3 regions of the Chryseobacterium sp. II3a genome follow, and region 1 is predicted to be linked to each of the others. Evidence: riboswitches for the same ligand, from Rfam matches in the RefSeq annotation. Region 1 holds a riboswitch; each other region holds the start of a gene.
What was found. Region 1 has a riboswitch for S-adenosylmethionine ahead of AC3HD6_RS05685 (SusC/RagA family TonB-linked outer membrane protein). Riboswitches for the same ligand answer to the same signal wherever they lie in the genome.
Positions count from the first base shown of each region.

Region 2: it holds a riboswitch for S-adenosylmethionine, as region 1 does, so the genes downstream of both, AC3HD6_RS18280 (TonB-dependent receptor plug domain-containing protein) here and AC3HD6_RS05685 (SusC/RagA family TonB-linked outer membrane protein) in region 1, are expected to answer to the same signal.
Region 3: it holds a riboswitch for S-adenosylmethionine, as region 1 does, so the genes downstream of both, AC3HD6_RS04840 (alpha/beta fold hydrolase) here and AC3HD6_RS05685 (SusC/RagA family TonB-linked outer membrane protein) in region 1, are expected to answer to the same signal.

Region 1 is NZ_JBYPZJ010000002.1:183,404-186,692, reverse strand. It holds gene AC3HD6_RS05690 (hypothetical protein) at 1-628, shown strand, start outside; SAM riboswitch class I at 943-1,040, shown strand; gene AC3HD6_RS05685 (SusC/RagA family TonB-linked outer membrane protein) at 1,124-3,289, shown strand, end outside.
Region 2 is NZ_JBYPZJ010000008.1:177,358-180,646, reverse strand. It holds gene AC3HD6_RS18285 (alpha-amylase family glycosyl hydrolase) at 1-1,475, shown strand, start outside; SAM riboswitch class I at 1,575-1,680, shown strand; gene AC3HD6_RS18280 (TonB-dependent receptor plug domain-containing protein) at 1,775-3,289, shown strand, end outside.
Region 3 is NZ_JBYPZJ010000002.1:14,643-17,931, reverse strand. It holds gene AC3HD6_RS04845 (MGH1-like glycoside hydrolase domain-containing protein) at 1-1,425, opposite strand, end outside; SAM riboswitch class I at 1,614-1,721, shown strand; gene AC3HD6_RS04840 (alpha/beta fold hydrolase) at 1,784-2,722, shown strand; gene AC3HD6_RS04835 (ACT domain-containing protein) at 2,753-3,289, shown strand, end outside.

The DNA.
Region 1 (3,289 bases):
TACAGGCTCAGGAACTCTAAGCTATACAATATCAGGAGTTCCTACAGTCACAAGCCCTATTACTACGACATTTCCATTGAGTATCGGAGGACAGACATGCGCTGCAACAGTGGGTGCAGGAGGTGGAATTTCTCCAGGTGAGCTTTTATATTACCACGGATCAATTCCACGTAAAACAGCTTCTTTTTTGTTGAGTGATTTCCTTTCTGATCTGCCGGTATTGAATAAGACGTTTAGGATTGATGCTTTCATAACTGCGCCGGGAGCTTTTGACAATACGAATGCTACTACCAATATGGCGCCCCGTCTTTATAATATTACTCCGTCAAATGTAAAAGTATGGGTCTCAGAAGTATCAACTCACACAGGGGACTCACATGGAGCTAACCTCTTAATTTTTCCAAATAATTATGCTGAATTTGATGATGGAGTTTATCTTACACAAGCGAGAAATGAGACTGTGACCTTTGATGTAACTACGGTGGATAATAAATGGTTTAGAGTATATTATGTATTACGTATTGATAATAAATCTACTGTAAGTAATGGGAATGGAAATACTACAACAGATTCCAGTACTGCAGATAACACATTGGAAGTTTATATTTCTATTCAAAGATTATATTAATGTTAAAATAGTATGATGTGCGTGATAAGAGTTGCTTGTAAAAGCAGCTCTTTTTTTTGATCTATTAATAGGAGAGAGGCTATCAATTTTTAAACAAGAAATCATTTAAGTTGGTATGGTTAGGATTAATCTAGGTTTGGGTTATTTTTAATGATATTTGTCATATTTGTGAAAATGATAATTTTTTATAACTATTTATATTAGCAGGTTTTAATTAAAATTTATATTAATTTTTGAAAAATTATCATTAAAAAACTATAAGTCCACTTGTTTTATAGACTAAAAGTTTATAGCTTTGCAACCATATTTCGATCGGCTTATAAAGAAAGATGGAGGGAACTGACCCTACGAAGTCTTGACAACCTGCATTCGTGTAAGGTGTTACATTCAGCCTTTAAAGGAAAAATAAGCATTTGGTTTATCGTATTTATCGATGCCCTTTGCTGACTTTTCAGTAAAGGGCAAAATTTTAATATATGATAAATAAAATTGATTATGATTAATAAAAATTTATTCAATTCTAAAGTTTGGATTCCGCCAGTTGCAGCATTTTTCTTAGGAGTTGTAGGGGTAAGCGGGCAGAATTCCAAACCTAAAAAAGATACCCTTAAGGAAAAGGAAATTGATGAAGTAGTGGTGGTAGCCTATGGGAAGGCTAAAAGAAACAGCTATACCGGTTCAGTAGCAACCATTTCCAGTGACAAAATCAATAACAGACCTGTAACCAATGTAACAAAGGCATTGGAAGGACAGGTTCCGGGAATTCAGGTTACTGGCGCTTCAGGACAGCCTGGAGCAACGTCTACAATCAGAATTAGAGGAGTAGGTTCAGTAAGTGCTTCCAGTGAGCCTTTGTATGTTGTGGATGGAATTCCTTTTGACGGAAATATCAATGCAATCAGCCCTAACGATATAGAATCTATCAGTGTTCTGAAAGATGCTACAGCAAGTGCTTTGTATGGTTCAAGAGGAGCAAATGGAATCATAATTATTACTACAAAGTCAGGTAAAAAAGGAGAAGCAAGAGTAAATCTTAATATCAGCCAGGGGTTCTCAGGCAGAGCGGTAAAAGATTATGAACAGGTGAATACGGATCAGTATTTCCAATTATATTGGGAGGCGATGAGAAACGGATATCAATCAGGTTCAATATCTGCGCAGCAGGCAGCCCAAATGGCAACAGATAATATTATATCTAATTTAGGAGTTAATCCTTATGGAGCTAATTATCCAAAACCTATAGGAACTGACGGTAAATTATTACCTGGAGCCAAAGCCTTATGGAATGATGACTGGAGGGACATTTTGCAAAGAGTGGCTTCCAGAAACCAGGTAGACCTTGATATCAGTGGTGGAAGTGAAAAAAGTAATTATTTCTTTTCATTAGGATATCTGGATGATAAAGGAATGGCGATTGAGTCAGGATTTAAAAGATATAATACAAGATTAAAACTCAATTCTGAAGTTAAAAGCTGGCTGAATGTTGGAGTAAACTTAAGCTATACCAACAGTATTCAACAGGCTCCAAGTTCTTCAGATTCTAAAGCTAGCAATGTTATTCAGGCTGCAAGAGTAGTTCCGTCTTTCTATCCTTATTATGAAAGAAATCCTGATGGATCTTATGTACTGGATGCAGAAGGAAACAGAGTGTATGATTTTGGAAAATACAGACCCGCTGTAGCACTTCCGAATCAGAACTTAGCCGCAAGTTTACCATTGGATAAAAATGAAAATAAGATCGATAACTTCTCAGGAAAAGGATTTGCGGAATTAACGTTCCTTCCGGAATTGAAGTTTAGATCAAGCTTTTCCGTTGATATGGTTAATTATAATGAGCATTATTATACGAATCCACTTCTTGGGCAATCAAAAGAGACTGGAGGTTCTGTTTCAAAGTTAAATAGCAGAACACTTTCTTATACAACCAGTAATATTCTTACCTATGATAAGAGATTTGGAAAACATCATATTAACGTATTGGGAGGTCACGAATTTTACAAATACGATTATCAGGTTATTTCAGGGAGCAGACAAGGTTTTTCATTACCTAATTATTATGAGCCTGATGCAGCCTCTTTATTGGTAAATTTTGGTGGAAACAGTGATAAATTAAGTTTATTAAGTTTCCTTGGAAAGGTAGAGTATGATTTTGATAATAAATATTTCTTATCCGCATCTACAAGGGCAGACAGTTCTTCAAGATTTTCAAAAGAAAATAGATGGGGTACATTCTGGTCGGTAGGAGGATCCTGGAAACTTTCAAGTGAAGAGTTTATCAGAAACCTGAATTTCTTTAACACATTGACATTACGTGCAAGTTATGGAGGGCAAGGAAATGATAAATTACAGAAACCAAACGGTTCACCGCTGTATTATGCATATCCGGAATTATATAGAGATTATGCCCTTGCCGGTGAGCCTGGAAAAACATTGGAAAAAGTAGGAACTCCAAATCTGAAATGGGAGACCAATCTTAATTTGAACTTAGGACTTGAGTTTGCTATCCTTAATAATAGAATTAAAGGTAATGTGGAGTATTTTGAAAGAAAAAGTAAAGATCTTCTGTTTAATGTACCGGTTGCTCCATCTTTAGGAATCAGTGATTATCCTGCCAATGTAGGAACTATTAAGAATTCCGGGTTTGAGATTTCATTGTTTACA
Region 2 (3,289 bases), on a different contig from region 1:
TTGCTGTCATTCTGGATGTGGCTTTTAATCATGCAACAGGACGTTCTCCTTTGGTAAGACTTTGGAATATTGATCCGGATGGTGACGGTTACGGTGATGTGGCGGCTGATAACCCTTATTTCAATCAGGTTCCGAAGCATTCATACAATGTGTTCAATGATTTTAACCATAGTAGTCCTTCAACTCAATATTACGTTGAAAGATGTCTTCAGCAATGGTTGACAGAATACCGTATTGATGGCTTCCGTTGGGATCTCACGAAAGGATTTACGCAAAACTGTTCTGAAAACGATGAGAACTGCACCAACGCTTATCAACAGGACAGAGTGGATATTATGAAGCATTATGCAGACAGACAATGGGCCCTTGATCCAAACTCTTATATGATATTCGAACACCTTGGTACGGATGCAGAAGAACAGCAATGGGCTAATTACAGAATAGCAGAAGGAAAAGGAGTGATGCTTTGGAATAAACAAACAGAGCCTTACAATCAAAATACGATGGGGTATAAAGATAACAGCAATTATGATCGGATGAATCATAGTCTTCATGGCTTTACCAATATGCATGCTGTAGGATATGGAGAAAGTCATGATGAAGAAAGACTTATGTTTAAAAACCTTGCTTACGGAGCTGTTAATGGAAGTTATAGTGTGAAGAATTTGAGTACAGCTTTAGAAAGAATGAAAACATTTGGAGCCACTTTCTTTACCATTCCCGGTCCAAAAATGATCTGGCAGTTTGGAGAGCTGGGCTATGAATTCAGTATCAACCGATGTGCTGATGGAAGTATCAGCAACGGGTGCAGAACTGATGAAAAGCCTGTAGCTTTCACATTAGGATATGACAGTGATGTTAACAGAAAAGCAGTGTATGATACATGGGCAAAGATTATTGATATCAGAAATACCCATCCGGTATTCAAATCAAAAACTTATAGTATAGAATCCAATAACCTTGCAAATGATCCTGATGGATTAATCACAAGGATTTATATATATGATACTACCATCAATGGAATGAAAAACGTAGTCGTTCTGGCGAATTATTCTACAGCTGTACAAAATGTTATTCCTTATTTTCCGTATGTTGGACAGTGGAAAAATTTGATGGATGAGACTGTTTCAAATATTGTGTCAACTACTGCACCCATTACTTTGCAGCCTGGAGAATTCAGAATTTTTGGAAACAATGCCGGATCTTTATCTACGTCTGATGTGAATGCAGCAAACAAATTATCTCTTCAGATCGCTGATAATCCGATCAAAAATGGATTTGCTAAACTGATTTTCAACAAAGCCAGGAACGGAGAAATCATCATTTTCGAAATGAGTGGTAAAAAGCTTGATGCGTTCAAACTGGATAAAGAAAATGGTACTTATGAACTGAAGATCAATTATCCATCCGGAACTTATCTGGTTCATCTGAAATCAGAAACAGGAATCGCTATTCAAAAGATGATTGTAAAATAAATAGAAAGGCAAATTGGCAATTCAGCGAATTTGCCTTTTTTCTTTATAGGGGGTAATTCGCTTTTTGCATATTTGAAAAATTAGTCTACCTTTGCACTAGATTTATCAAGAAAGGTGGAGGGATTTGGCCCAATGAAACCTTAGCAACCTGCATAATTCCTGAAATGTAAAGGTGCTAATTCCAACCCGGTGGGGGAGATAAGTGAAGTCAATATTTCTATATGAATTCCATTTCTTGAAGTCTTGTGTAGCTGCAGAATCATCTGCGGAAGAATATTTATTAATTGGCAAGAACAAAGATGAAAAAACTAAGCACAGCTGTATTATTGCTGGGGACAATATGGGTCGCTGCCCAGGAGCAGGAGGAAAAAGAAAAACAAATCGAAGACATTATCATCGTAGGAAACCGTAACGTTAAAAGAACAAAACTGGAAACACCGGTTCCTGTAGATGTGATCAATATTGATAAAGTTCAAAGATCGTCTCCGCAAATGACGGCTCAGGACCTTCTGAATTATGTAATCCCTTCATTTAATTCCGTAAGACAATCTGCTTCAGACGGAACGGAACATATTGATCCTGTTACTTTAAGAGGAATGGGACCTGATCAGGTTTTAGTATTGCTTAATGGGAAAAGAAGACATACAACCTCCCTGGTAAACTATCAGAATACGGTAGGGAATGGATCTGTAGGTACAGATTTAAGCACCATTCCTGTTATTGCTATTGAAAAAATTGAAGTGTTAAGAGATGGTGCTGCTGCACAATATGGTTCTGATGCTATTGCCGGAGTGATTAATATTATTCTAAAAAAGAATGCCGGAGCTTCCGCAAGTTTAACCTATGGATTAAGTGGAAGAAATGACGGCGATACTTACCAGGCGGGAGTTAATTATGGAACATCTCTTGGGAAAAATGATGGATTTGTCAATCTTTCATTGCAATTAAGCCACAGAGGAAAAACAACGAGAACCCAAAATCACGATCTTGATATTTTCGGAAATAATTTTGCCTACGAATTTGCAGACAATCCAGATATTGCAAGACAAAATGATGATGATGAAATAAGAAGAAGGGGATTAACAAGAGACTATTTTAATTTCCAGATTGGAGACGCGCAAATCAGACAGGGGCAATTGTTTTTCAATGCAGAATATCCTTTGGGCGATAACTTTAAGTTCTATTCTTTTGGTGGATTCAGTATTAAAGAAGGGAAAGGATATGGTTTCAGAAGACTTCCCAATGAAGATTTTAATATTGTTAAAGAAATATATCCCAACGGTTTTCAGGCAGTCCTGAATTCTCAGATTTATGATATCTCTTATGCTGTAGGAGTGAAGTATAATGTCAACAATTGGCTGATTGACCTGAGCAATACCTTTGGAAATAATACTTTCAACTATAATGTAAGCAATACCAATAATGCCTCTCTTGGGATCAAGTCTCCAACACAGTTTTATGCGGGAGCTCATAGCTTTTTGCAAAATACGGTCAATCTTGATGTTTCAAAAAAAATCAAGAACTTCAATATCGCATTCGGTGGAGAGTTCAGATTCGAACAATATCAGATCAAAGCAGGAGACGAGGCATCTTATACCCAATATGATGAAAACGGAAATATAGCAACAAAAGACTCTAAAGTCATTGGTGCGGGAGGTTCACAATCTTTTATAGGTTTTTCACCAGACAATGCCTTAAAAAAAGACAGACACGCCACTGCAGTATATGCTGATATTTCTTATGATCTGGATAAAAAGCTGAATATTGATGCCGCTGCCAGATATGAAAACTATTCAGATTTTGGGAGTACCCTG
Region 3 (3,289 bases), 170 kb from region 1:
GAAGCACGACCAAGCGTGTACTGGTGGATTTACATCACTCATATTCCATTCATAGGCTGGCAGCTGTCCGTTAGGGTGCATATACCATTCTTTGGTAAGGAGTAAAAGCTGTCCCTTGGCAAATTCAGCATCAATGATAGACAGAGGAACACAGTGAAAAGCGAGATCCCATGTTGCATACCAAGGATATTCCCATTTATCAGGCATGGAAATAATATCCTTATTGTGAAGATGGTTCCATTCTGTATTTCTTACATAGTTGTTAAAATTTCTCGGAGCCTCGAAATTCGGATCCCCTTTCAGCCATTTGCCAATATTGTAATGATAAAACTGCTTATTCCACAGAAGTCCTGCAAAAGCCTGTCTTTGAACATTCCTTTCGTCCTCATTGGTTGTATCATTTTGAACTTCATTATAAAATTCTTCTGCTTCAGCCTGTCTTGTGGTAAAAATCTCATCAAAATTTTCAAAAGGTTCAGCAGTGGCTTCAGGGCAAAGTCTGAATTCAAAGGTTTCACATTGTCCGGCATCAATGAGTTCATCAATTAAAAAAGAAGCTTTTGTTCCTCTTTTTTCAGGGTTTACTGTATTGCTGCGATGAATAATAAAATCATTGATCCCATCTTTGAAATAAGTGTTTTCTGCCTGTGGAGCTCCATACAGCTTTGGGGTATTGGTTTCATTTTCACAGAATACCCTTTGTATATTGTCTTTTCTTGAATAAAACTTCTTAATAGAAATACTGTCGTGCTCAATATTAATACTTCCGTCATAAGAAGCATGCATGTCAGCTTTATAGGTATTGTATCCCCATTTCCAGTTATTTCTGAACCAGACAGTAGGAGCTACTACTATGGGTGCATCTTGTTGGCTTCGGTTACAAACTGTTATTCTGACCAGAATATCATTGTGATCAGCTTTACAGTATTCAATGAAAATATCAAAATAAGCATCGTTATCAAAAATTCCGGTATCAAAAATCTCATATTCCGGTTCCTGTTTGCTGCGTTTTCCGTTTACTGCAACAAGCTCGTCATAAGGAAATTCATTGATTGGATATTTATAAACCATCTTCATATAACTATGAGTAGGTGTATTATCCAGATAATAGAAAATTTCCTTGATATCTTCACCATGGTTCCCTTGAGGATTACTCAAACCAAAGAACCGCTCCTTAACGATTTTATCTCTTTTATTCCAGAATGAAAGAGCAAAACAGAACAGCTGTTTTACATCAGAAATTCCAGCAATACCTTCTTCACCCCAACGGTAGGCATAGCTTTCTGCGTTATTATGATTGGTGTGGTTCCATGCATTCCCGTCCGGGCTATAATCTTCTCTTACATTTCCCCATTGCCGGTTGCTTACATAAGGTCCCCAGTTTTTCCATTTGGTATCTTGTAATCTTTCTTTTTCGGCGATCATATATCATCATTTTTCCATACGAAGGTAGTTTTTTTGAAAAATAATTCCAATTATTTTTGTCTGAAGAATAATTAATATACCCTTGAGATACTAGTATTTAAGGGCTTTTTTAAATATTAAATTAATTTTTTTTTGATTTTAAAAGAAAAGAACTACCTTTGCACCATTCGTTCATTCAAATATTGAAAATGTTATCAAGAAAGGTTGAGGGATTAGACCCTATGAAACCTTAGCAACCCTTTGCGCAAGCAAAGAAGGTGCTACGTTCTACCAAAATTATTTTGGACAGATAACTTACTGAAGTTCTTTTCAGCCATTTCCTGTGGCATTTTCAATTGTATTAAAATATATAATAGAATTGAAAACAGAACTAAACTATATTAATCTTTCGTATCAAACCCATTCCCAAAAGGAATACAATATCTCGTTAAGCTATGAGCTTTTCGGGAAAGACCTGTTTACAGCTCCTGTCATTTTAATCAACCATGCCCTTACCGGAAATTCGAATGTATCCGGAGAAAAAGGCTGGTGGAAACAACTGGTAGGAGAAAATCAAATCATTGATACCAATAAATATACAGTTCTGTGTTTTAATATTCCTGGAAATGGATACGATCATTTTTTAATTGAAGATTATGAAGACTTTACCCCTTCAGATATAGCCAATATCTTTCTGAAAGGGCTGGAAGCTTTACATATTACAAATCTATACGCCATTATTGGAGGCTCTTTGGGTGGGGGAATTGCATGGGAAATGTTAGCAAAACAACCAAAGCTGGCAGAAATTTTTATTCCCATTGCCTGCGATTACAGAACTCATGATTGGCTTCATGCACAATGTATGGTTCAGAAATTTTTATTGAATGATAAAGAAGAACCATTACAAAAAGCAAGAATCCATGCGATGTTGTGCTATAGAACTCCTGAATCACTTAACGACAGATTTCAAAATAAATACAATCAGGACAAGCAACGCCTGGAATCGGAAGACTGGCTGGTTTATCATGGTAACGCATTAAACGAAAGATTTAGTTTACAAGCGTATAAGCTGATGAATCATTTGCTGATGAATATCAATACTGATAAAACAGTTCTGGAGACCATAGAAGCACGAATGCACATGATCTCCGTAGATACAGATTTATTCTTCCCGGCTTCTGAAATCCGAATGTGTTTTGAGAATCTGAAAAAGAAAAAGGAGAATATCTCTTATCACGAGATCCAATCTATACACGGGCATGATGCCTTCCTAATGGAATATCAACAATTAAATAATATCATAAAAAACATTTTATAAGTAATGAAAAATGCTAAAGAAATAAAATTTTTGAAGAATAGATCAATTGTCAAATTTGAAGGAGAAGATTTCTTAGGGGAAATCGGAATTGATGGACGAATTTTTAAAGCGCTTACTTTAGCGCGTATCAGTGTGGGAGTCATTTCTCAGCAAGCTATTGAAAACGGAATCTCTATTCTGGTTCACGAAAATGATGCTGAAAAGGCAGTAGCTTGTCTGATTGATGAATTTGAAGCAGAAAGAAAATCAGGAAAAGTATCTCAAATATATAGTATCAATAATGTTTCTGTAATTGGCTTTGTAGCAGAAGACTCCAATAAGGTTTTTGCAGAACTAGCGAGAAACAATGTTTTCCCATTGCTTTTAAATCAGGTTGCCGGTGAAAATAGAGTAAACATCGTAGTAACTTCTTCACAGGATGAAAAAACAAGAAACATTATAGAATCTGAGATCTTCAAAAAACCGAAGACCGTTCATCTTGCAATTATTGGCCATGGAAATGTAGGAAAAACATTAATTCAGCAAGTCCTTGAATCTTCAGAAGAGATCAAAAGACGTAAAAAAGTA